2 regions of the Streptomyces sp. NBC_00273 genome follow, and region 1 is predicted to be linked to the other one. Evidence: predicted binding sites of a transcription regulator. Region 1 holds the regulator's gene; the other holds the start of a gene.

Region 1 (10,949 bases):
CCTCGTCGTCCTTGGTCGGCGGACGGAGCTCGTCCATCGGGAAGGACATGACGTCGGTCGGACCGGGCAGATCCATCCACTGGATGTGGAGCTGCTCCATGGCGTCCTCGTCGATGACGATGACGGAGAGCTCGGAGAGCGGGTGGATCCGCATCCGGGTGAGCGCGTAGCGGGCGATGTCGAGGATCGCCTGCTCGTCGACCTCGGTTCCGGACTCGTTGTTGACGTCGATCGACATGGTGCGCTGAGTTCTACTTCCGCTGGTGGCCGTTCGAGGCCTGCTGGCCGTCGTCGTACTTCTCGTACGCGTCGACGATACGGCCGACCAGCTTGTGCCGGACGACATCCTCGGACGTGAGCCGCGAGAAGTGGATGTCCGGGAGCCCTTCGAGGATCTCCTGGACCTGGCGCAGACCGCTCTTGGCGCCACCCGGCAGGTCGATCTGGGTGACGTCACCGGTGACGACGATCTTCGAGTCGAACCCGAGCCGGGTCAGGAACATCTTCATCTGCTCGGCGGTCGTGTTCTGCGCCTCGTCGAGGACGACGAACGCATCATTGAGCGTGCGTCCGCGCATGTACGCCAGGGGGGCCACCTCGATCGTGCCCGCCGCCATCAGCCGCGGGATCGAGTCGGGGTCGATCATGTCGTGCAGCGCGTCGTAGAGCGGTCGCAGGTACGGGTCGATCTTGTCGAAGAGCGTGCCCGGCAGGAAACCGAGCCGCTCCCCCGCCTCGACGGCGGGCCGGGTCAGGATGATCCGGCTGACCTGCTTGGACTGCAGGGCCTGGACGGCCTTGGCCATGGCGAGGTAGGTCTTGCCGGTACCGGCGGGGCCGATGCCGAAGACGATCGTGTTCTTGTCGATCGCGTCGACGTACCGCTTCTGGTTGAGGGTCTTGGGTCGGATGGTGCGGCCGCGGCTGGAGAGGATGTTCTGGGTGAGCACCTCCGCGGGCGTCTCGGCAGGCCCGTCGCCGTTGCCGTTGCCGCTCGCCTTGAGCATGGCGATCGAGCGTTCCACTGCGTCCTCCGTCATCGACTGCCCGGTGCGGAGCACCAGCATCATCTCGTCGAAAAGTCGCTGGATCAGGGCGACTTCCGCCGCTGCACCGATCGCGCTGACCTGATTGCCCCGAACATGGATGTCGGCCTTCGGGAAGGCCTTCTCGATCACGCGCAACAGGGCGTCACCCGAGCCGAGCACGGTCACCATCGGGTGCGTGGCCGGAACGGTGAAGTGGGCTCGCGCCTGCCCCGGCGCGGGGATGTGGGCTGTCGGTGTCTGAGTCATGGGCCGGCACTGTGGCCTGCGCATACCTCCCGCTGAGGGGCCGCGCCGATCGACGACCTCCGGAGTACCAAGCCTACGTCTCCGCCGCGGCTTCCCCGAGGGGTTTTACCGCTCGTTCGCGCCGCCGGGTCGCCTCTTTCGGATCCCGCCGGTCAAGCCCGCGCCGTCCGGTGCCACGGGGTCTCCCCAGGCCCGCCAGGGCCGAGGGGAAGCACGGCGAGGCGGAGGGGGCGCCCGGGTACTGGACGCACTCGGGCGCTCCGACAACTTGGGGGTCCCCCCGGACGGAGTCTGGGGGATCAGGTGCGCTGCCGGGCGTCGCGGGTGGGGCAAGATCCGAAAGAGACGGCCTAGACCGAGTGCCGGAAGCCGATCGTCGGTACGGCCCTGCGCCGGGCCGCCGGGGTCCCGCCCGGCGGGACCAGGTCGTCCAGGAAGCCGTAGCGGCCGCGCAGCTCCTGCGGGGCGTCCCGCCACCAGTGGGCCACCTCCGACCAGCCGGGGGCCGACAGGGAGCCGCCGAACTCCTGCACCGACAGGGCCGCAGTCAGCCCGGCGAAGGCCAGTCGGTCCGCGAGCGGCCAGCCCGCCAGGGTGCCGGTCACGAAGCCGGCCACGTAGACGTCGCCCGCCCCCGTCGGGTCCAGCTCGTCCACCGTGATCCCGGGGACGTGCGCGGTCTCCCCGGTGCGCCCGTCCACCGCGTACGAGCCCTCCGCGCCCATCGTCACCACGGCGATCGGCACCCTCTCCGCCAGCGCCCGGGCCGCGGCTCTCGGACAGTCGGTCCGGGTGTAGCGCATCGCCTCGCCCGCGTTCGGCAGGAAGGCCTCGCAGTGCTCCAGGTCGGCCAGGGCTCCCAGGTCCCACCGGCCGCTCTCGTCCCATCCCACGTCCGCGAAGATCCGCGAGCCGCGCCGGGCGGCCTCGCCGATCCACTCCTCGCCGCGGCCGGGTCCCAGCGCGGCCACGGCAGCGCGGGCCCGTGGCGGGCACTGCGGGAAGGGCCCGGGGCCGGCCGGCGGAGGGGCCTCGTGGCCGTGCGAGACCATCGTGCGCTCGCCCTCGTAGGCCATCGAGACGGTGACGGGGCTGTGCCAGCCGGGGATGGTGTGCGACATGGACAGGTCGATGCCCTCGCCCTGTTCGAGGGCGTCCCAGCAGTACTCGCCGTAGTGGTCGTCCCCGAAGGCGGCGGCCAGCGAGGTGCGCAGGCCGAGCCGGGCCAGGGCGGTGGCCATGTTGGCGACGCCGCCGGGGCTGGATCCCATGCCGCGCGCCCAGGACTCCGTACCGCGCACGGGGGCCGAGTCGAGGCCCGTGAAGATGATGTCGAGGAAGACCGTTCCGGTCAGGAAGACGTCACAGCCGGGTTCCTGGGGGTCACGCAGCGGACCGAGCGGGTCCACTGCTGCTGCGCGGATTTCGTAGTCCCGACCGGTCACGGCGATCTCCCCGTTGTTCCTCGAAGGCCCGTTTCTGCATGACGTTTTCCAGTGGAAAGCTGCCAGCCCTGCCCACCCCGGGCGGGACCAAACCCAGTGTGGCGCAGATCACCCTCGGAGGACTCTTCGTCACTCGAACCACTCGGACCGCTCGGCGAACACGGCCCCGGCCCGGTCCCGGTGGGCCGGGACCGGGACGGGCCCTGCCGGGACCGCGCCGTCAGCCCCGCTTGGGCAGGGGCACCCGCACCAGGTCCGCGGCCACCGTGAGCTCGCCCTCGAAGCCGGCCGCGCGGGCCTGGCGCTCGAACTCGGCCGGGTCGGTGTAGCGCTGCGAGAAGTGCGTCAGCACCAGGTGCCGCACGCCCGCGTCCCGCGCCACCCGCGCCGCCTGGCCGGCGGTCAGGTGCCCGTGGTCGGTGGCCAGCCGTTCGTCCTCGTCGAGGAAGGTCGACTCGATCACCAGCATGTCGCAGCCCTCGGCCAGCGCGTCCACGCCCGGGCAGAGCCGGGTGTCCATGACGAACGCGAACCGCTGTCCGGGCCGGGGCTCGCTGACCTCGTCCAGGGTGACCTCGCCGAGCCGGCCCTCGCGCTGGATCCGGCCCACGTCCGGCCCCTTGATCCCGTGCCGTGCGAGCAGCTCGGGCACCATGCGGCGCCCGTCGGGCTCGGTGATCCGGTAACCGAAGGACTCGACCGGGTGCGAGAGCAGCCGGGCCTCCAGGACGTACGAGGACCCCTGCGCGAGCACGCCGTCCGCCGCCACCGGCTCCTCGCGGAGCGGGACGGTCTCCCGGTAGGCCGTGGCGTACCGCAGCCGGTCGAAGAACTTCTGCCCCGAGGCCGGGTAGTGCGCGGTGACGGGGTGCGGGACCTGGTCGAGGTTGATCCGCTGGATCACCCCGGCGAGGCCGAGGCTGTGGTCACCGTGGAAGTGGGTGATGCAGATCCGGTTGATGTCGTGCGCGGCCACCCCGGCGCGCAGCATCTGGCGCTGGGTGCCCTCGCCCGGGTCGAAGAGGATGCCCTCGCCGTCCCAGCGCAGCAGGTAGCCGTTGTGGTTGCGGTGGCGGGTGGGCACCTGGCTGGCCGTGCCCAGCACCACGAACTCTCGTACGGACACGTGCTATCCGGGGGGCCACTGGAGGCCGCGGCCGCCGAGGACGTGCGCGTGGGCGTGGAAGACGGTCTGCCCGGCGCCGGAGCCGGTGTTGAACACGACCCGGTAGCCGTGTTCGACGATCTTCTCGTCGAGGGCGACCTGGCCGGCCTCGCGCAGTATGTCGGCGGCGACGCCCGGCTCGGCCTCCACGAGGGAGGCCGCGTCCGCGTAGTGCACCTTGGGGATGACGAGCACGTGCGTGGGCGCCTGCGGGTTGATGTCCCGGAAGGCGACCGTGGTCTCGGTCTCCCGTACCACGGTCGCGGGGATCTGCCCCGCGACGATCTTGCAGAACAGGCAGTCGGCCTGCGGTTCCCCGGCCATTGCTTCGCCTCCCGTGACGGTGATCAGTCCGGGCATCGTATCCAGCCGGACGCCTGCCGCGGGCGCGGTCGCCTCAGGACCAGCGGCCCGTGCGGGCCAGCAGCACCGCCGTGGCCGCCGTCCCGGCCGTGGAGGTCCGCAGGACGGAACGGCCCAGGCGGTAGGGGTGGGCCCCCGCGGCGGCGAAGACGGCCAGCTCCTCCGGGGAGACACCGCCCTCCGGGCCGACCACCAGCACGACGGAACCGGCCTTCGGCAGCTCCGCCGTGGCCAGCGCCCCGGACGGGGTGTCGCGGTCCTCGTGGAGCACCATCGCCAGGTCGGCGCCGGCCAGCAGCGCCGCCACCTGCTTGGTGGACATGGCCTCGGCCACCTCCGGAAAGCGCACCCGGCGGGACTGCTTGCCCGCCTCCCGGGCCGTGGCCCGCCACTTGGCCAGGGACTTGGCCCCGCGGTCGCCGCGCCACTGCGTGATGCAGCGCGAGGCCTGCCAGGGCACGATCGCGTCCACGCCGGTCTCGGTCATCGTCTCGACGGCCAGCTCGCCCCGGTCCCCCTTGGGAAGCGCCTGGACCACAGTGATCCGGACCTCCGGCTCCGGCTCCTCAGCGATGGTGTGCAGGTCCGTGACGACCAGCCGGTCCTTGCCCTCGACGGCCTTGACCACGCCCTCCGCCCAGTGGCCGCGCCCGTCCGTGAGGACCACGTCCTCGCCCGGGTTCAGCCGTTTCACGGACACCGCGTGCCGGCCCTCCGGGCCGTCCAGGACGAACTCCGGCCCCGCGGGGACCTCTTCCACCACGAACACCGGGGCGGTCATGACGCACTCCTCATCTGCATTGCCTTCAACGTGCTCTGCGCCTGGGCCAGTTCGGCCGCCAGCACCTCCACCAGCTCCCCCGCCGGCAGCGGTCGCGCCAACCGGTGCCCCTGGCCCGCCCACAGGGCCATGCCCTGCGGGTCCCCGGCCGCGGCGGCGGCCTTGCGCAGCCCCGAGGTCAGGTGGTGGACCTGCGGGTACGCGGCCGGGGCGTACGGCCCGTGCTCGCGCATGAAGCGGTTCACCAGCCCCCGCGCCGGCCGTCCGGAGAAGGCCCGGGTCAGCTCGGTGCGGACGAACAGCGGGTCCGTCAGCGCCTTCTTGTGGACCGGGTGCGCCCCCGATTCCGGGCAGGCCAGGAAGGCCGTCCCGAGCTGCGCCGACTCCGCGCCCGCCGCCAGCAGGGCCGCGATCTGCGCGCCCCGCATGACCCCGCCCGCCGCGATGATCGGGAGCGCCACGGCCTCCCGCACCTGGGCCACCAGCGCGAGGAGGCCCACGGTCGCCGTGCCGTCGATCTGCGGGTCGTCCCGGTGGGTGCCCTGGTGACCGCCGGCCTCGGCGCCCTGGACGCAGACCGCGTCCGCACCGGCGCGCTGGGCGCTGCGGGCCTCCTCGGCGGAGGTCACCGTGACGACGGTGTACGTACCGGCCTTGCGCAGGGCCGCCAGGGCCGCGAAGGCGGGACAGCCGAAGGTGAACGAGACCACCGGGACCGGGTCTTCGAGGAGGATGGCGAGCTTGGCGTCGTAGCCGTCGTCGCTGGTGCCGATGATGTCCTCGTCCGCGAGCGAGATCTCGTACCAGCTGGCCTCGCCGGCCAGCTGCCCGCGGTAGGCCTCCACGGCGGCCGGATCGACGTAACCGGTCTGCGGCATGAAGAGGTTGACGCCGAAACGGCGCCGGGTCAGCGCGCGCACCTGCTTGATCTCCTGGTACATCCCGTCGGCGGTCTTGTAGCCGCCGGCCAGGAAGCCCAGTCCACCCGCCTCGCACACGGCGGCGGCGAGCGCGGGGCAGGAGGCGCCGCCCGCCATGGGAGCCTGCACGATCGGGTACGGGGAGAGACCGTTCGGTGCCGAGGACATGGACTGCATCGTGCCACGTCCGGCGCATGGGGCCGAATCATGGCATTCGCCTGGCATAGTCCGCTTCCCGACCGGCCTCCGGCCGACGCCGGGCCGATGCGACGAGCCCGGCCGGGGAATCCCCAGGCCGGGCTCGTGACGGTGGATCGCGGTCGGTCAGCGACCGTTGAAAGCGTCCTTCAGGCGGCTGAACAGACCCTGCTGACCCGGCGCGAACTGACCCATCGGCCGCTCCTCGCCGCGCAGCTTCGCCAGCTGGCGGAGCAGGTCCTCCTGCTGGGCGTCCAGCTTGCCCGGGGTGGTGACCTCGACGTGCACGATCAGGTCGCCGCGTCCGCCACCGCGCAGGTGGGTGACGCCGCGCCCGTGCAGCGGGATCGCCTGGCCGGACCCGGTGCCGGGCCGGATGTCGATCTCCTCCAGTCCGTCCAGCGTCTCCAGCGGGCACTTGGTGCCCAGTGCGGCCGCCGTCATCGGAATGGTGACCGTGCAGTGCAGGTCGTCCCCGCGCCGCTGGAAGGTCGGGTGCGCCAGCTCGTGGATCTCCACGTACAGGTCGCCGGCGGGGCCGCCGCCGGGGCCGACCTCGCCCTCGCCCGCGAGCTGGATCCGGGTGCCGTTCTCGACGCCGGCCGGGATCTTGACCGTGAGGCTGCGGCGGGAGCGGACCCGGCCGTCGCCCGCGCACTCGTGGCACGGGGTCGGGACCACGGTGCCGAAGCCCTGGCACTGCGGGCAGGGGCGCGAGGTCATGACCTGGCCCAGGAAGGACCGGGTGACCTGCGAGACCTCACCGCGGCCGCGGCACATGTCACACGTCTGCGCCGAGGTGCCGGGAGCGGCGCCCTCACCGGAGCAGGTGTTGCAGACGACGGCCGTGTCGACCTGGATGTCCTTGGTCGTCCCGAAGGCCGCCTCGTCCAGTTCCAGGTCCAGGCGGATCATCGCGTCCTGGCCGCGCCGGGTCCGCGAGCGCGGGCCGCGCTGCGAGGCCTGGCCGAAGAAGGCGTCCATGATGTCGGAGAAGTTGCCGAAGCCACCCGCTCCGAAGCCGCCCGCTCCGCCGCCACCGCCCGAGGAGGACAGCGGGTCGCCGCCGAGGTCGTAGACCTGCTTCTTCTGCGGGTCCGACAGCACCTCGTAGGCCGCGTTGATCTCCTTGAAGCGCTCCTGCGTCTTCGGGTCCGGATTCACGTCCGGGTGGAGTTCACGCGCGAGGCGCCGGAAGGCCTTCTTGATCTCGTCCTGCGATGCGTCGCGGCGCACGCCGAGAACGGCGTAGTAGTCCGTGGCCACTTACGACTCCGCCAGGATCTGTCCGACGTAACGTGCCACTGCGCGTACCGCTCCCATCGTTCCGGGGTAGTCCATGCGGGTCGGTCCGACCACGCCGAGTTTGGCGACTGCTTCGCCGCCCGAACCGTAACCGACCGAGACGACCGACGTGGAGTTCAGTCCCTCGTAGGCGTTCTCGTGCCCGATCCGTACGGCCATTCCCGACTCGTTGGCCTCGCCCAGCAGCTTGAGGAGCACGACCTGCTCCTCGAGTGCTTCGAGCACCGGCCTGATCGTCAGGGGAAAATCGTGTCCGAAGCGGGTGAGATTGGCGGTACCGCCGATCATCAGCCGCTCTTCGGCTTCCTCGACCAGGGTTTCGAGGAGTGTCGCGAGCACCGTGGAAACCGTGCCGCGGTCCTCGGCCTCGAAGGATTCGGGGAGGTCCTGGACGAGCGGGGGTACATCGGTGAAGCGGCGCCCGACGACCCGGCTGTTGAGCCGGGCCCGCAGGTCCGCCAGCGAGGTCTCCCCGAAGGGGCTCGGGCAGTCGACGAGCCGCTGCTCGACCCGCCCGGTGTCCGTGATCAGTACGAGCATCAGGCGCGCGGGAGCGAGCGAGAGCAGCTCCACGTGCCGGACGGTCGACCGGGTCAGGCTCGGGTACTGGACGACGGCGACCTGCCGGGTGAGCTGCGCGAGCAGCCGCACCGTGCGGCCGACCACGTCGTCGAGGTCGACGGCGCCGTCGAGGAAGTTCTGGATGGCCCGGCGCTCGGGCGACGACAGCGGCTTGACCCCCGCCAGCTTGTCGACGAAGAGCCGGTAGCCCTTGTCGGTGGGGATCCGGCCGGCGCTGGTGTGGGGTTGGGCGATGTAGCCCTCGTCCTCCAGCACGGCCATGTCGTTGCGCACGGTGGCGGGCGAGACGCCGAGCCGGTGCCGCTCCGTGAGCGCCTTGGAGCCGACCGGCTCCTCCGTCCCGACGTAGTCCTGGACGATGGCGCGCAGCACTTCGAGTCTGCGTTCGCTGAGCATCGCGCACACCTCCAGCTGTGGTCCGTTGCCGTCTTCTGCCGTGTTCGTTGGCACTCTGATCGTTCGAGTGCCAGAGAGCCCCCGCTCAGTGTACGGCCGGGCGGTAAGCCCCTGGCAAGGGAGGCCCGCCAGGGTAGCGTCGCGGCATGGACGTGCATTGGGAAGGGTCGGGCTGGGAACGGCTGACCGGACGGGCCGGCCGGCGGCGGCTGCCGGTGTGGGACTGCACCGTGGGGCTGGTGGTGGGCGAGGATTCGGTCCTTCTGATCGACCCCGGTTCGTGTGTGCGCGAGGGCGCGCAGGTACGGGCCGAGGCGGAGCGGCTGACGGGCCGGCACGTGACCCATATCGCATTCACGCACGGTCATTTCGATCACGTCCTGGGCGCGGCCGCCTTCACCGGGGCCGAAGTGTTCGGGGCGGTCGGGCTGGACTCGCTGCTGGCGGCGGAACGCGAGGAGCTGCGCGAGGACGCGGTCCGGCAGGGGCTGGCGGAGGCCGAGGCGGCGGAGGCGGTGGACCTGCTGGTGCTGCCCCGGCATTCGGTGTCGGGCGAGTGGACGCTGGAACTGGGTGGCGTACAGGTGCTGCTGGCCAATGTGGGGCCCGGGCACAGCGGGCACGACCTGGCCGTCTTCGTACCGGGCGAGCGCGAGGTGGTCTTCTGCGGGGACCTGGTCGAGGAGTCGGGCGAGCCCATGGCGGGCCCGGACGCCACCCCCGGGCAGTGGCCCGCCGCCCTGGACCGGCTGCTGTCACTGGGCGGGGACGACGCACTGTACGTACCGGGTCACGGAGCGGTGGTCGGGGCGGAGTTCGTCCGTGCGCAACGCGCCACACTGGCGGCCCGTTTCGGCGTGTCGGAGGCGTGACGCGCGCGGCTCTCCTACTGTCGGCCGGATGCGCGAGTACTCCCCCGACCTGACCCCGCAGTGGAAGCGACCCAAGGCCGTGCCCGAGGTGGCGGCCGACCGGGACCTCGTGGTCGAGGTCGCCGGTACGGACTTCTGCGGCGCGGTGGTGGCCTGCGAGGCGGGCACGGTGACCCTGGAGGACCGCTTCGGCAAGCGGCGGGTCTTCCCGATGGAGCCGCGCGGGTTCCTGCTGGACGGCGAGGTGGTCACCCTGGTCCGGCCCGCGCGCGGGCCCGCGGGGCCGCGCCTGACGGCCTCGGGCTCGCTGGCCGTGCCCGGGGCGCGGGCGCGGGTGGCGCGGGCGGGCCGGATCTACGTCGAGGGCCGGCACGACGCGGAGCTGGTGGAGCGGGTCTGGGGTGACGACCTGCGGATCGAGGGCGTCGTGGTGGAGTACCTGGAGGGCATCGACGACCTCCCGGCCGTCGTCGCCGACTTCGCCCCGGCCGCGGACGCCCGCCTCGGCGTCCTGGTCGACCACCTCGTGCCGGGTTCGAAGGAGTCCCGCATCGCGGCGTCGGTGAGCTCGCCGGACGTCCTGATCGTGGGTCACCCGTACGTGGACGTCTGGCAGGCCGTGAAGCCGTCCGCGCTGGGCATTCCCGCGTGGCCGGTGGTCCCGCCCGGCCAGGACTGGAAGACGGGCATCTGCCGGGCCCTGGGCTGGCCGGAGAACACGGGCGCTGCCTGGCAGCACATCCTGTCCCGGGTGACGTCCTACAAGGACCTGGAGCCGACGCTCCTGGGCTCGGTGGAGCACCTCATCGACCACGTCACGGCCCCGTAGCCCACCCCAGCCCGGCCGACCCCTGACAGGCCCCGCCGCAGCCCTCCGAGCCCCGCCGGCGTTTGAGGCGCACTTTCAGCCCCGCCGGCGCTTGAGGCGCACCCACCCAGCCCCGCCGGCGCTTGAGGCGCGGGGGTCCGGGGGCAGCGCCCCCGGCAACGGCGCCGCAGGCTGGTCAGTCCACCAGGTCCCGGACCACCGCGTCGGCCAGCAACCGCCCCCGCAGGGTCAGCACGGCCCGCCCGGCCTCGTACGGCGCGGCGTCCAGCAGCCCGTCCGCCAGGGCCTTGCGGGAGGCCGCGAGCCCGGCCGGGGCCAGCAGGGTCAGCGGGACGCCGTCCACCAGCCGGAGCTCCAGCAGGATCCGCTCCACCCGCCGGTCCTCCTCGGAGAGGAGCTCGCACCCCGCGCCGGGGGAACGGCCCTCGGCCAGGGCCGCGGCGTACGCGCCCGGGTGCTTCACGTTCCACCACCGCACCCCGCCCACGTGCGAGTGCGCGCCCGGCCCCGCGCCCCACCAGTCGGCGCCGCGCCAGTACAGCTCGTTGTGCAGGCAGCGCCCGGCCTCCGAGGTGGCCCAGTTCGAGACCTCGTACCAGGAGTACCCGGCCTCGGCCATGACCGAGTCCGCGATCAGGTACCGGTCGGCGTGCACGTCGTCGTCCGTCATCGGAACCTCGCCGCGGCGGATGCGCCGCGCCAGCTGCGTGCCCTCCTCGACGATCAGCGCGTAGGCGCTGATGTGGTCCGGCCCGGCGCCCAGCGCCGCCGAGAGGGTCGCCCGCCAGTCCTCGTCCG
Region 2 (10,949 bases), 2.0 Mb from region 1:
ACGGTGGCAACCGCGCGACGGAGCGCCTCTCGGGCAAGCGGGGAGTCGTCGCAGACGAGGACGGATGTCATGACCGCCCTCCGCAGCTGCTGATGCGCGTCACCTTGAGCCTCCAGGCTGGTACGTATCGTCACCTGTGCGGTCGATGCCCCCGGACACCTGTCCGAGAACTTATTGGTTCAACCGCCTTCGCACTCTCAACGATGGTCACTCGAAAGAGTTACGGGTCGGACGGACACCTTCAGCACTCTACGTGAGGAAGCGATCACGACGTAGGAGCCACGAGCCGCTTGTCCTCCATCTGGAGCTATGCCCTATTTGGCGGCTTTCCTTCCGTTTGGCACGTGTCTGAGGCTAGATTCCCAATGAGTCATATTTACATCTACTCCGACAGTAGGTGTGGAGACATGGACCGTATCCGCCTCAGTACCGGCACCAAGAGGGACTACCAATGGCAGATTTCTCCCGCCTCCCCGGACCGAACGCCGACCTCTGGGACTGGCAGCTGCTAGCCGCCTGCCGCGGGGTCGACAGCTCTCTCTTCTTCCACCCGGAAGGCGAGCGGGGCGCGGCCAGGAGCGCGCGCGAGGCCTCGGCTAAAGAGGTCTGCATGAGATGCCCGGTGCGTTCGGAATGCGCCGCGCACGCACTCGCCGTCCGAGAGCCCTACGGGGTGTGGGGCGGCCTCACCGAGGACGAGCGCGAGGAACTGATGGGCCGGGCCCGGCATCGCCTGATCCCCGCGTCGAGTGCGATCGGACCGATCGCGCCGAACTGAGAGTCGCCGAAACGTCAGAAGGAACGTTTCCTCGAATCACCAGCACACCCGGGCGTGTCGCCGCCCGGCCCGCGTTTCACCCGTTCGGCCGTACCCGGCCCTACAACGTGTGCGCCCCCGGCCGCCGCCGGGGGCGGACGCGGGTCAGCGCGCGGCCGCCCGCTCCAGCTCGGCCAGGGTCGCGGCCACGGCCGGCACCCGGGCCAGGTCGGGCAGGGTCAGCGCCACGACCTCGCGCTCGACGGCCGGCTCCACCGCCACCGTGCTCACGCCCTTGGCCCGTACGGACTCCACCGCGAGCTCGGGCAGTACCGCCACGCCCAGCCCCGCGCCGACCAGGCCGACCACCGCCGGGTAGTCGTCGGTGGCGAAGTCGATGCGCGGGGTGAAGCCCGCACCCTCGCACACGTCCACCAAGTGGCGGCGGCAGCGCGGACAGCCCGCGATCCAGGGTTCGTCCGCCAGCTCCGCCATGCCCACGCGCTCCGCCCCGGCCAGCCTGTGCCCCTCCGGGACCAGCCCGACGAGCCGGTCGGTCAGCAGCGGCCGCACCACGAGGTCGTCCCACTCCGCGGCGGAATGGTCCGCCCCGCCGTAGCGGAAGGCCAGCGCCAGGTCGCAGTCGCCCTCGCGCAGCATCTCCACCGAACGCGGCGGCTCCGCCTCGACCAGCGAGATGCGGGTCCCGGGGTGCTCGGCGCGCATCGCCGCGAGCGCGGTCGGCACCAGCGTGGAGCTGCCGCTGGGGAAGGACACGAGCCGGACCCGGCCCGCGCGCAGCCCCGCGATGGCCGCGACCTCCTCCTCGGCGGCGGTCAGCCCGGCCAGGATCCCCGCGGCATGGCGGACCAGGGCCTCTCCCGCCTGGGTCAGCCGCATCTCGCGACCGGTGCGGATGAGCAGCGGGGTGCCGGCCGACTGCTCCAGCGCCTTCATCTGCTGGGAGACGGCGGGCTGGGTGCAGCCGAGCTCGCGGGCGGCGGCGGAGAAGGACCCGGTCCCGGCGACGGCGCGCAGAACCCGGAGATGGCGTGCTTCGATCACCCTTCGAGCATAAGCCCTACTTTGACTTCCGCGCCAATACCTCGATGTCGCTTTGGGTTGGCTCCGGTTAGCGTGGTCCCATGGGCTCCATGCAATTGATCTCTGTGAACCTCGGTCGCGCCACGGCCGTCGACTACACCGACGCGGAGGGCGGGATGACGGGCATCGGCAAGCGTCCCGTGCCCGGACCGGTCCGCGTCGTCGCCCCGGGCCCCAAGGCCACCGGCCTCGGCAGCGGCCTGGAGGGTGACGTCGTCTGCGACCGGCGCCATCACGGCGGCGACCACCAGGCCGTCTACGCGTACGCCCGCGAGGACCTGGACCTGTGGGAGCGCCTGCTGGGCCGCGAGCTGCCCTGCGGGCTCTTCGGCGAGAACTTCACCACCTCCGGCATTGACCTGAACACCGCGCGGATCGGCGACCGCTGGCAGGTCGGCGCGGACCTCGTCCTCGAAGTGGCCTCGGCCCGCATCCCGTGCCGGACCTTCCAGGGGGCCATGGGCGAGACCGGCTGGGTCAAGCGGTTCACCCAGGAGGCCCGGCCGGGTGCGTATCTGCGGGTGATCGAGGAGGGTTCGCTCTCCCCCGGCGACCCGATCCGGATCGTCCACCGCCCGGACCACGACGTGACGGTCCAGCTGTGGTTCCGCGCCTTCACCACCGAGCGGGAGCTGCTGCCGCTCACCCTGGCCGCGGGCGAGGCGATGGAGCCGAAGGCCCGCGAGCGGGTTCGCCTGTACGTGGAGAAGTACGGGGCGGGGGCCGGGGCGAGGTAGCGCCGTCATTCCGGGAAGCTAGGTTGCGCCTATGACGACTGCGTTGATTACGGGATCCACGGCGGGCATCGGCGCCGCCTTCGCCCGGCGGCTGGCCGCCCAGGGGCACAATCTGGTGCTGGTGGCACGCGATGCGAAGCGGCTCGGCGAGCAGGCCACCGAGCTCCACGACCGGCACGGCATCGAAGCCGAGGTGCTGGCCGCCGACCTCTCCACGGAGGAGGGCATCGCAGCGGTCGAGAAGCGCCTCGGCGACCGCACCCACCCGGTGGACCTGCTGGTCAACAACGCGGGCTTCGGCAACAAGGGCCGCTACCTCGAAGTCTCCATGGCCGACGAGCTGACCATGCTGAAGGTGCACATCGAGGCGGTCCTGCGGCTGACCTCCGCGGCCACGGAATCGATGCGCTCGCGCGGCCGCGGCGGCGTGATCAACGTGGCCTCGGTGGCCGCCTTCGTACCGCGCGGCACGTACGGGGCGAGCAAGGCCTGGGTCGTGCAGTTCACCCAGGGCGCGGCGCGGGACCTGGGCGGGTCCGGGGTGCGGCTGATGGCGCTGTGCCCCGGCTTCGTCCGGACGGAGTTCCACCAGCGGGCCGGCATGGGCACGGACAACATCCCCGGCTGGATGTGGCTGGACGCCGACAAGCTGGTGGCGGCGGCCCTGGCCGACCTGGCCCGCGGGAAGACGGTGTCGATCCCGGACCCGCGGTACAAGGCGCTGATGGGCGTGGTGAAGCTGACGCCGCGCGGACTGCTGGGCGGGGTGTCCTCGCGCACGGGCCGCAAGTACGGCCCCCAGTAGCCCTGGAGGGTGCCCCGAGGGGCCTCTCACAAGCAGCCAACCAGGTGAAATCTCCCTAAACTGGACCTGTCCCATCCAGCGCGGGAGGCGACGCGATGACATTCGTACAAGTGATCGATTACGAGACCAGGCGGTTCGACGAGATGAACGCGCTCATCGACCGCTGGGCGGAGCAGAGCAGCGGCAGGCGCACCGCCACTCACACGATGATCGGCCAGGACCGCGAGGCCCGGAACCACTACGTGGACATGGTGGAGTTCGCTTCGTACGAGGAGGCCATGAAGAACTCCCACCTCCCCGAGACGGACCGGATGTTCCAGGAGATGGTGGCCCTCTGCGAAGGCATGCCGAAGTTCATGAACCTCGACGTGGTCCGCGACGAGCACCTCAACAAGCAGCTCGTCAACCGGGTGTTCGAAGAAGCGGCCATGGCGGGGAAGATGAGCGCCCTCGACGAGTGCTTCGCGACGAACTACATCAACCACGACGCCAGCAGGGCGGAGTCCACCGTCGTCGGACGCGAGGCCATGAAGTCGGACATGGAGACGTGGCGCGCGGCCTTCGACATGACCTTCGAGCCGACGGCCCAGCTGGCCGAGGGCGACATGGTCACGACGGTGTGGAACTGGACCGGCACCCACAAGGGGTCGTTCATGGGAGTCGCACCGACCGGGAAGACGTACTACATGTCCGGGAGCACCACGTTCCGGTGCCTGGAGGGAGAGATCATCGAGGGTTGGTGGCACTACAACCCCGGAGCCCTGCAGCAGCAGATGGGCGGAACGGGTTCCCCGTACGGAACCTGAGGCCCCATCACGGGGAAGGCGAGAAGGCAAACGGGAAGGCCCCGCTCCGCAACTGCGGAACGGGGCCTTCTCGGCGTGGTGCGCGCGATCAGTGGCTGTGGCCGTGACCGTGGCCGTGACCGGCGTCGCCCTCGTCCTCCGCCGGCTTCTCGACGACCAGGGTCTCGGTCGTGAGCAGCAGGGAGGCGATGGAGGCGGCGTTCTCCAGCGCGGAACGGGTGACCTTCACCGGGTCGATGACGCCGGCCTTGACCAGGTCGCCGTACTCGCCGGTGGCGGCGTTGAAGCCCTGGCCCTTGTCGAGCTCGGCGACCTTCGAGGTGATGACGTAACCCTCGAGACCGGCGTTCTCGGCGATCCAGCGCAGCGGCTCGACGGCGGCGCGGCGCACGACCGCGACACCGGTGGCCTCGTCGCCCGACAGGCCGAGGTTGCCCTCGAGGACCTTCACGGCGTGGACGAGCGCGGAGCCACCGCCGGAGACGATGCCCTCCTCGACCGCGGCGCGGGTCGCCGAGATGGCGTCCTCGAGACGGTGCTTCTTCTCCTTGAGCTCCACCTCGGTGGCGGCGCCGACCTTGATGACGCAGACGCCACCGGCGAGCTTCGCCAGGCGCTCCTGCAGCTTCTCGCGGTCCCAGTCCGAGTCGGTCGACTCGATCTCGGCCTTGATCTGGTTGACGCGACCGAGGACCTCGTCGTGGCTGCCGCCACCGTCGACGATGGTGGTGTCGTCCTTGGAGATGGTCACGCGGCGGGCGGAGCCCAGTACGTCCAGACCGGCCTGGTCGAGCTTGAGGCCGACCTCTTCGGCGATGACGGTGGCACCGGTGAGGGTGGCCATGTCCTGGAGCATCGCCTTGCGACGGTCACCGAAGCCGGGGGCCTTGACGGCCACCGCGTTGAAGGTGCCGCGGATCTTGTTGACGACGAGGGTGGAGAGCGCCTCGCCCTCGACGTCCTCGGCGATGATCAGCAGCGGCTTGGAGGCGCCGGCCTGGATGACCTTCTCCAGCAGCGGCAGCAGGTCCTGGATCGAGGAGATCTTGCCCTGGTTGATCAGGATGTACGGGTCGTCGAGGACGGCCTCCATGCGCTCCTGGTCGGAGACCATGTACGGCGAGAGGTAGCCCTTGTCGAAGGCCATGCCCTCGGTGAACTCCAGCTCCAGGCCGAAGGTGTTGGACTCCTCGACGGTGATGACACCGTCCTTGCCGACCTTGTCCATCGCCTCGGCGATGAGCTCGCCGACCTGCTGGTCCTGCGCGGAGAGCGCGGCCACGGCGGCGATGTCGGACTTGTCCTCGATCGGGCGGGCGGTCGCGAGGAGCTCCTCGGACACGGCCTTGACCGCGGCGTCGATGCCCTTCTTCAGGGCGGCCGGGGAAGCACCCGCGGCGACGTTGCGCAGACCCTCGCGGACCAGCGCCTGGGCCAGCACGGTGGCGGTGGTGGTGCCGTCACCCGCGATGTCGTTGGTCTTGGTCGCCACCTCCTTCACGAGCTGCGCGCCCAGGTTCTCGTACGGGTCGTCCAGCTCGACCTCGCGGGCGATGGTGACACCGTCGTTGGTGATGGTGGGGGCGCCGAACTTCTTGTCGATGACGACGTTGCGGCCCTTGGGGCCGATCGTCACCTTGACCGTGTCGGCAAGCTTGTTGACGCCGCGCTCGAGGGCGCGACGGGCGTCCTCGTCGAACTTCAGGATCTTCGCCATGGGAGCGGTTCAGCCCTCTCGAAAACTCGGGTTTAACGAGCTGCGCCCCTCGCCGCCCGGCAATCAGCGGGGTGACCAGGGGCGCAGCTCAAGCAAACTTCTTGAAGCGAATTACTTCTCGACGATCGCGAGCACGTCGCGAGCCGAGAGGACGAGGTACTCCTCGCCGCTGTACTTCACTTCGGTGCCGCCGTACTTGCTGTACAGCACGATGTCGCCGACGGTGACGTCCAGCGGGAGACGCTGGCCGTCTTCGAAGCGACCCGGGCCCACCGCGAGGACGACGCCCTCCTGGGGCTTCTCCTTCGCGGTGTCCGGGATGACCAGGCCGGAGGCCGTGGTCTGCTCGGCGTCGAGCGGCTGGACCACAATGCGGTCCTCAAGCGGCTTGATGGCAACCTTGGAGCTGGCGGTCGTCACGATCCGACCTCCCCCTTCGGAGATCCGGGGTTAACTGTCTGAGGTGGCGACCAGGTCGATCCGTCGTCGCGGGTGCCGGATCTGCCTGTCGCTGTGTTGGCACTCACCGGGGGTGAGTGCCAGGTGCGAGACTATTCCGGCGATTAGCACTCGGTCAAGCGGAGTGCCAATTCCCGACGCGGGCGTTGCGCGGACCGCTGCCGTACGGGGTGCCCTGCGGGTGCCCTGCGGGCGGCTCGGCGGTGTGGGGCTCGGTGGCGCGGATCCTTCTGCCGAGGTGGTTCGCCTCAATCGCCGGCCGGGTCCCCTGCGGGGGGCTCGGTGGTGTGCGGCTCGGTGGCACGTTCCCTCGAGCCGAGGTGGTTCGCCTCAATCGCCGGCGGGGCTTCAAAGGGTGGGGCGGTGCCCCGCACGAGGATCTCCTCGGCTCGCGCCAGACGGCCGCGGTCCTGCCAGACGGCCTGGGTTGCGCGCTCGTCCTGCGGGGACCCTCCTACGTGTCCCCACCCCACGGCAGCGCTCCGACACCCCAACCCATCCACCTACAGCTCTCCCCAAGCCCCCCTTTCAGCCCCACCGATATTCGAGGCACAGGTCCGCCCGTTCAGCCTCGCCGGCGTTTGAGGCACGGGCCCGCACCATCAAGCCTCGCCGGCGATTGAGGCGCGGGTCCGGGCGGAGCCCGGCGAGGATCCCGCCGCGCTGGACACCGCCGAGCCACCCAGCCCCGCCGCCCACGAGGCACGGACCCGCCTTTTCAGCCTCGCCGGCGTTTGAGGCGCGGGGCCGGGCGGAGCCCGGTACGGATCCGGCCCCGCCGCACACCACCGAGCAGCCCCCACCTTCCAGCCCCGCCGGCGATTGAGGCGCGGGTCCGGGCGGAGCCCGGTAGACGACGTGCGCTGGACACCGCCGACCGGGCCGCAGGGCAAACACGCCGATATGTGACGCTGGAGCCGTGCGCATCCTCGTGGTCGAAGACGAAGAAGGCCTCGCCGAATCCCTGCGGCGCGGCCTCTCCGCCGACGGGCACCGCGTCGACGTCGCCCACGACGGCCACCGCGGGCTCGACCTCGCCCTCGCCGGCGGCCCGTACGACGTCGTCCTGCTCGACCTGATGCTCCCGGGTCCCAGCGGCCACGCGATCTGCACCCGCATGCGCGCCCACGGCGACACCACCCCGGTCCTGATGCTCACCGCCCGCGACGGCGAGTACGACGAGGCCGAGGGCCTGGACTCCGGCGCCGACGACTACCTCACCAAGCCGTTCTCCTTCGTGGTCCTGGCCGCCCGGATCCGGGCCCTGGCCCGCCGCGCCGGCACCCCCGACCGCGGCACCCTGCAGGCCGGCGACCTCGTCCTGGACCCGCAGGGCCGTCGCTGCCGCCGCGGCGACCGGGACATCGAACTGACCGCCCGCGAACTGGGCGTCCTCGCCTGCCTGATGGAGCAGCCCGGCCGGGCCGTCGCCAAGCAGGACATCCTGGACGAGGTCTGGGACACCCCGCACGGCGTCGACCCGAACATCGTGGAGGTGTACGTCTCCTCGCTGCGCAAGAAGATCGACGCGCCCTTCGGTCGCCGCTCGATCCGCACCGTCCACGGGACCGGCTACCGGATGGCCCCCGACGGTGGTTAGCGGCATCCGGGCGCGCACCGCCGCGGCCGCCGCACTCGCGATGGCCGCCGTCCTCGCCGGCGGCGGCCTGTGGCTGCACGCCCTGCTGCGGGCCAACCTCCTCGACAACACCACCGGCCGCGCCGAGCTCGCCGCCCGCAAGGTCGCCGCCCAGCTCGACAACCGGACCCTGCCGGCCGGTGGACGGCTGCCCGCACCCGAGAGCGGGGTGGACCTGGTCCTCGTACGGGACGCGGCCGGGCGCACGGTCGCCAGCACCGGCGACCCGAAGCTCACCCCCGACCTCGGCGGCGCCCCGCTGCCCGGCCCCGGTGACGACTCCCGGTCGGCCGTGCTCCCGCCGGCGCACCCCGGCGGGGAACGGCGCGCGGTGGTCGTCGTCGAAGCGCCGGGGGCGCACACGGTCTACGCGATGACCGTGCTCGGCGACGTGGACGACGCGACCCGGGCCGTCGCGGTCGGGCTGCTGGCGGGGGCGCCCCCGCTGACCGGCTTCGCCGCGGCCCTGGCCTGGTGGGTGACCGGCCGCGCGCTGCGCCCGGTGAGCGCGATCCGCTCCGAACTGGCGGCGGTCACGGCGAGCGAGCTGGACCGGCGGGTTCCGGACCCGGGCGGGGCGGACGAGATCGCGCAGCTGGCCCGGACCGTCAACGACACCCTGGACCGGCTGGAGCGTTCCGACGCCCGGCAGCGGCAGTTCACCGCGGACGCCTCCCACGAGCTGCGCAACCCGCTGGCCGCCGTCCGGTCCCGGCTGGAAGTCGCCCTCGCCATGGACCGCCCCGACCGGGAGTCGGTCGCGGCTGCGCTGGCCGACACCGAGCGGCTCCAGGCCATCGCGGCGGACCTGTTGCTGTTGGCCCGCCTCGACGGCGGACCGGCGTCGGCACCGCGGAGCGAGCCGGTGGACCTGGCCCTGCTGGCCGCGGAAGACGCGGCGCGGCGGGGTAGCTCGCGGATCGCGCTACGGCTGGACGCGCAGGCGCCCGTACCGGCCTCCGGGGACCCGGCGCGGCTGGAACGGGCCCTGGCCAACCTCGTGGACAACGCCCTGCGGTACGCCCGCGCGGAGGTGGTCGTACGGGCGGCGGCGCACGACGGATGGGCGGTGCTGGAGGTCACGGACGACGGCCCCGGCATCCCGGAGGCGGACCGGGACCGGGTCTTCGAACGCTTCGTACGGCTGGACGCGGACCGCGGCCGGGCCAGCGGCGGTACCGGGCTGGGCCTGGCCATCGCCCGGGAGATCGCGCGGGCGCACGGGGGCGACGTACGCGCGCTGCCGGCGCCCGCCGGGGGCGCGCGGCTGGTGCTGCGCATCCCGTAGCGCCGTCCGGAGCCCGACCGGCGCTCGGCCGAGGCCCTCAGGATTCCTTCAGCGGACCTCCGTCAGCATCGGCAGGCATGAGCGCACACCGGAGGAAGCCGACGACCCGATCCCGCCACCGCCCGGCCCGCCGGCGGCGACTGGGCCGCACGCTGCTGGTCACCGGTTGTGCGCTGGTGGCCCTGACGGGGGGCGGCGCCTGGTACCTGTACCGCGACCTCGCCGCCGGCATCGGCAGCTCCAAGGCCCTCGAGGGCGCGGAGAAGTCCGCGTTCGGCGACAGCAACATCCTGCTCATGGGCCTGGACAGCCGCCGGGACCAGAACGGCGAGAAACTGCCGGAGGAGGTCCTCGACAAGCTGCACGCCGGCAGTTCGGACATCGGCGGCTACAACGCGAACACCCTGATCCTGCTGCACGTGCCCGGGGACGGCGGCCGGGCGAAGGCCTTCTCGGTGCCGCGCGACGACTTCGTCGACATACCCGGCCACGGCAAGGACAAGGTCAAGAAGGCGTACGGGCTGGCGAAGGAGAAGAAGCAGGAGCAGCTCGCCGCGCGGGGGGTCAAGGACGTCCGGCAGCTGGAGCGGGAGGGCCGGGAGGCGGGGCGCGCGGCACAGATCGAAACGGTGCGGAACTTCCTGGGGGTCCCGATCGATCACTTCGCCGAACTGAATCTGGCCGGTTTCTACCACCTCGCGGACGCGCTCGGCGGGGTACCGGTGTGCCTGAACAAGGCGGTCAAGGACACGTACTCGGGCGCCGACTTCCCGGCGGGCCCGCAGACGCTCGACGGCCGGCAGTCGCTCGCCTTCGTGCGGCAGCGGCACGGCCTGGACCGGGGTGACCTGGACCGGACCAAGCGCCAGCAGGCCTTTCTCGCGGGCGCGACGAAGAAGCTGAACTCGGTCGGGACCTTCACCGACCCGGCGAAGCTGATGAAACTGATCGACGCCGCCAAACAGGACGTGGTCACGGACGAAGGCTGGGATCTCCTGGCGTTCGTGAAGCAGGCGAAGAACCTGTCCGGCGGGAAGGTGCAATTCACGACACTTCCCATCGAAGGTTTCGGAAGGAACCATGGGGAGGACATCAACGTCGTAGATGATATGAAGATAAAGCGCCTCATTGCCGAACAGATCGGACCCGAAGCTTCCGCTGACGCCGGCGCATCGGGCGCCGCGTCCTCACCCTCGGCCCCTCTTTCGGCCCCTCTTTCGGCCTCTCCTTGGGCCTCTCCGTCGACCTCGCCCTCGTCCTCGCCCTCGTCCTCGCCCGACGCGGCACCCCCGCCGCCGTCCCCGTCCGCCCCCAAGGAGGGTGGCGGCGTCCCGTGCGTGGACTGAAACCCCTGACGTCGGCGGTCTCCCGCCGCCGCACCGAGGCGCTCCTCCTGGTCTTCGTCATCGCCATCGCCGTCTTCGGCCACGCCGCCGCGGGCCTCGCCATGAACGGCGAGCTGCCGCCCAAGTTCGTCGACTTCACCCTGAGCATGACCCTGCTGTCCCTAGTGGGGCATCTGGGCGTACGCCGTTTCGCGGCCTACGCCGACCCGCTGATCTTCCCGCTCGCCATGCTGCTGACCGGCCTCGGACTGGTGCTGCTCCACCGCCTCGACCAGGGCTACATCGAGCGCT

Evidence for each region. Region 1 encodes HrcA, which represses chaperone genes, less so after heat shock. Its sites were predicted from a motif close to TTNGCACTCNGNNNNNCNGAGTGCNAA; they were not measured.
Region 2: groES (co-chaperone GroES) is a predicted target of HrcA. The motif match lies at 6,490-6,516, and genes of this name have one in related genera.

What each region holds. Positions count from the first base shown of each region.
Region 1 is NZ_CP108067.1:6,459,530-6,470,478, reverse strand. Features, by position in the region: gene ybeY (rRNA maturation RNase YbeY) at 1-238, opposite strand, end outside; gene OG386_RS28620 (PhoH family protein) at 252-1,295, opposite strand; gene OG386_RS28615 (PfkB family carbohydrate kinase) at 1,646-2,740, opposite strand; gene OG386_RS28610 (ribonuclease Z) at 2,961-3,866, opposite strand; gene OG386_RS28605 (histidine triad nucleotide-binding protein) at 3,870-4,229, opposite strand; gene OG386_RS28600 (16S rRNA (uracil(1498)-N(3))-methyltransferase) at 4,303-5,049, opposite strand; gene OG386_RS28595 (nitronate monooxygenase) at 5,046-6,137, opposite strand; gene dnaJ (molecular chaperone DnaJ) at 6,294-7,433, opposite strand; gene hrcA (heat-inducible transcriptional repressor HrcA) at 7,434-8,450, opposite strand; gene OG386_RS28580 (MBL fold metallo-hydrolase) at 8,597-9,322, shown strand; gene OG386_RS28575 (DUF3097 domain-containing protein) at 9,351-10,151, shown strand; gene hemW (radical SAM family heme chaperone HemW) at 10,327-10,949, opposite strand, start outside.
Region 2 is NZ_CP108067.1:4,417,073-4,428,021, forward strand. Features, by position in the region: gene OG386_RS18875 (response regulator transcription factor) at 1-71, opposite strand, end outside; gene OG386_RS18880 (WhiB family transcriptional regulator) at 452-778, shown strand; gene OG386_RS18885 (LysR family transcriptional regulator) at 923-1,822, opposite strand; gene OG386_RS18890 (MOSC domain-containing protein) at 1,912-2,598, shown strand; gene OG386_RS18895 (SDR family NAD(P)-dependent oxidoreductase) at 2,630-3,403, shown strand; gene OG386_RS18900 (ester cyclase) at 3,499-4,209, shown strand; gene groL (chaperonin GroEL) at 4,298-5,926, opposite strand; gene groES (co-chaperone GroES) at 6,038-6,346, opposite strand; gene OG386_RS18915 (response regulator transcription factor) at 7,305-7,985, shown strand; gene OG386_RS18920 (sensor histidine kinase) at 7,978-9,312, shown strand; gene OG386_RS18925 (LCP family protein) at 9,390-10,658, shown strand; gene OG386_RS18930 (FtsW/RodA/SpoVE family cell cycle protein) at 10,646-10,949, shown strand, end outside.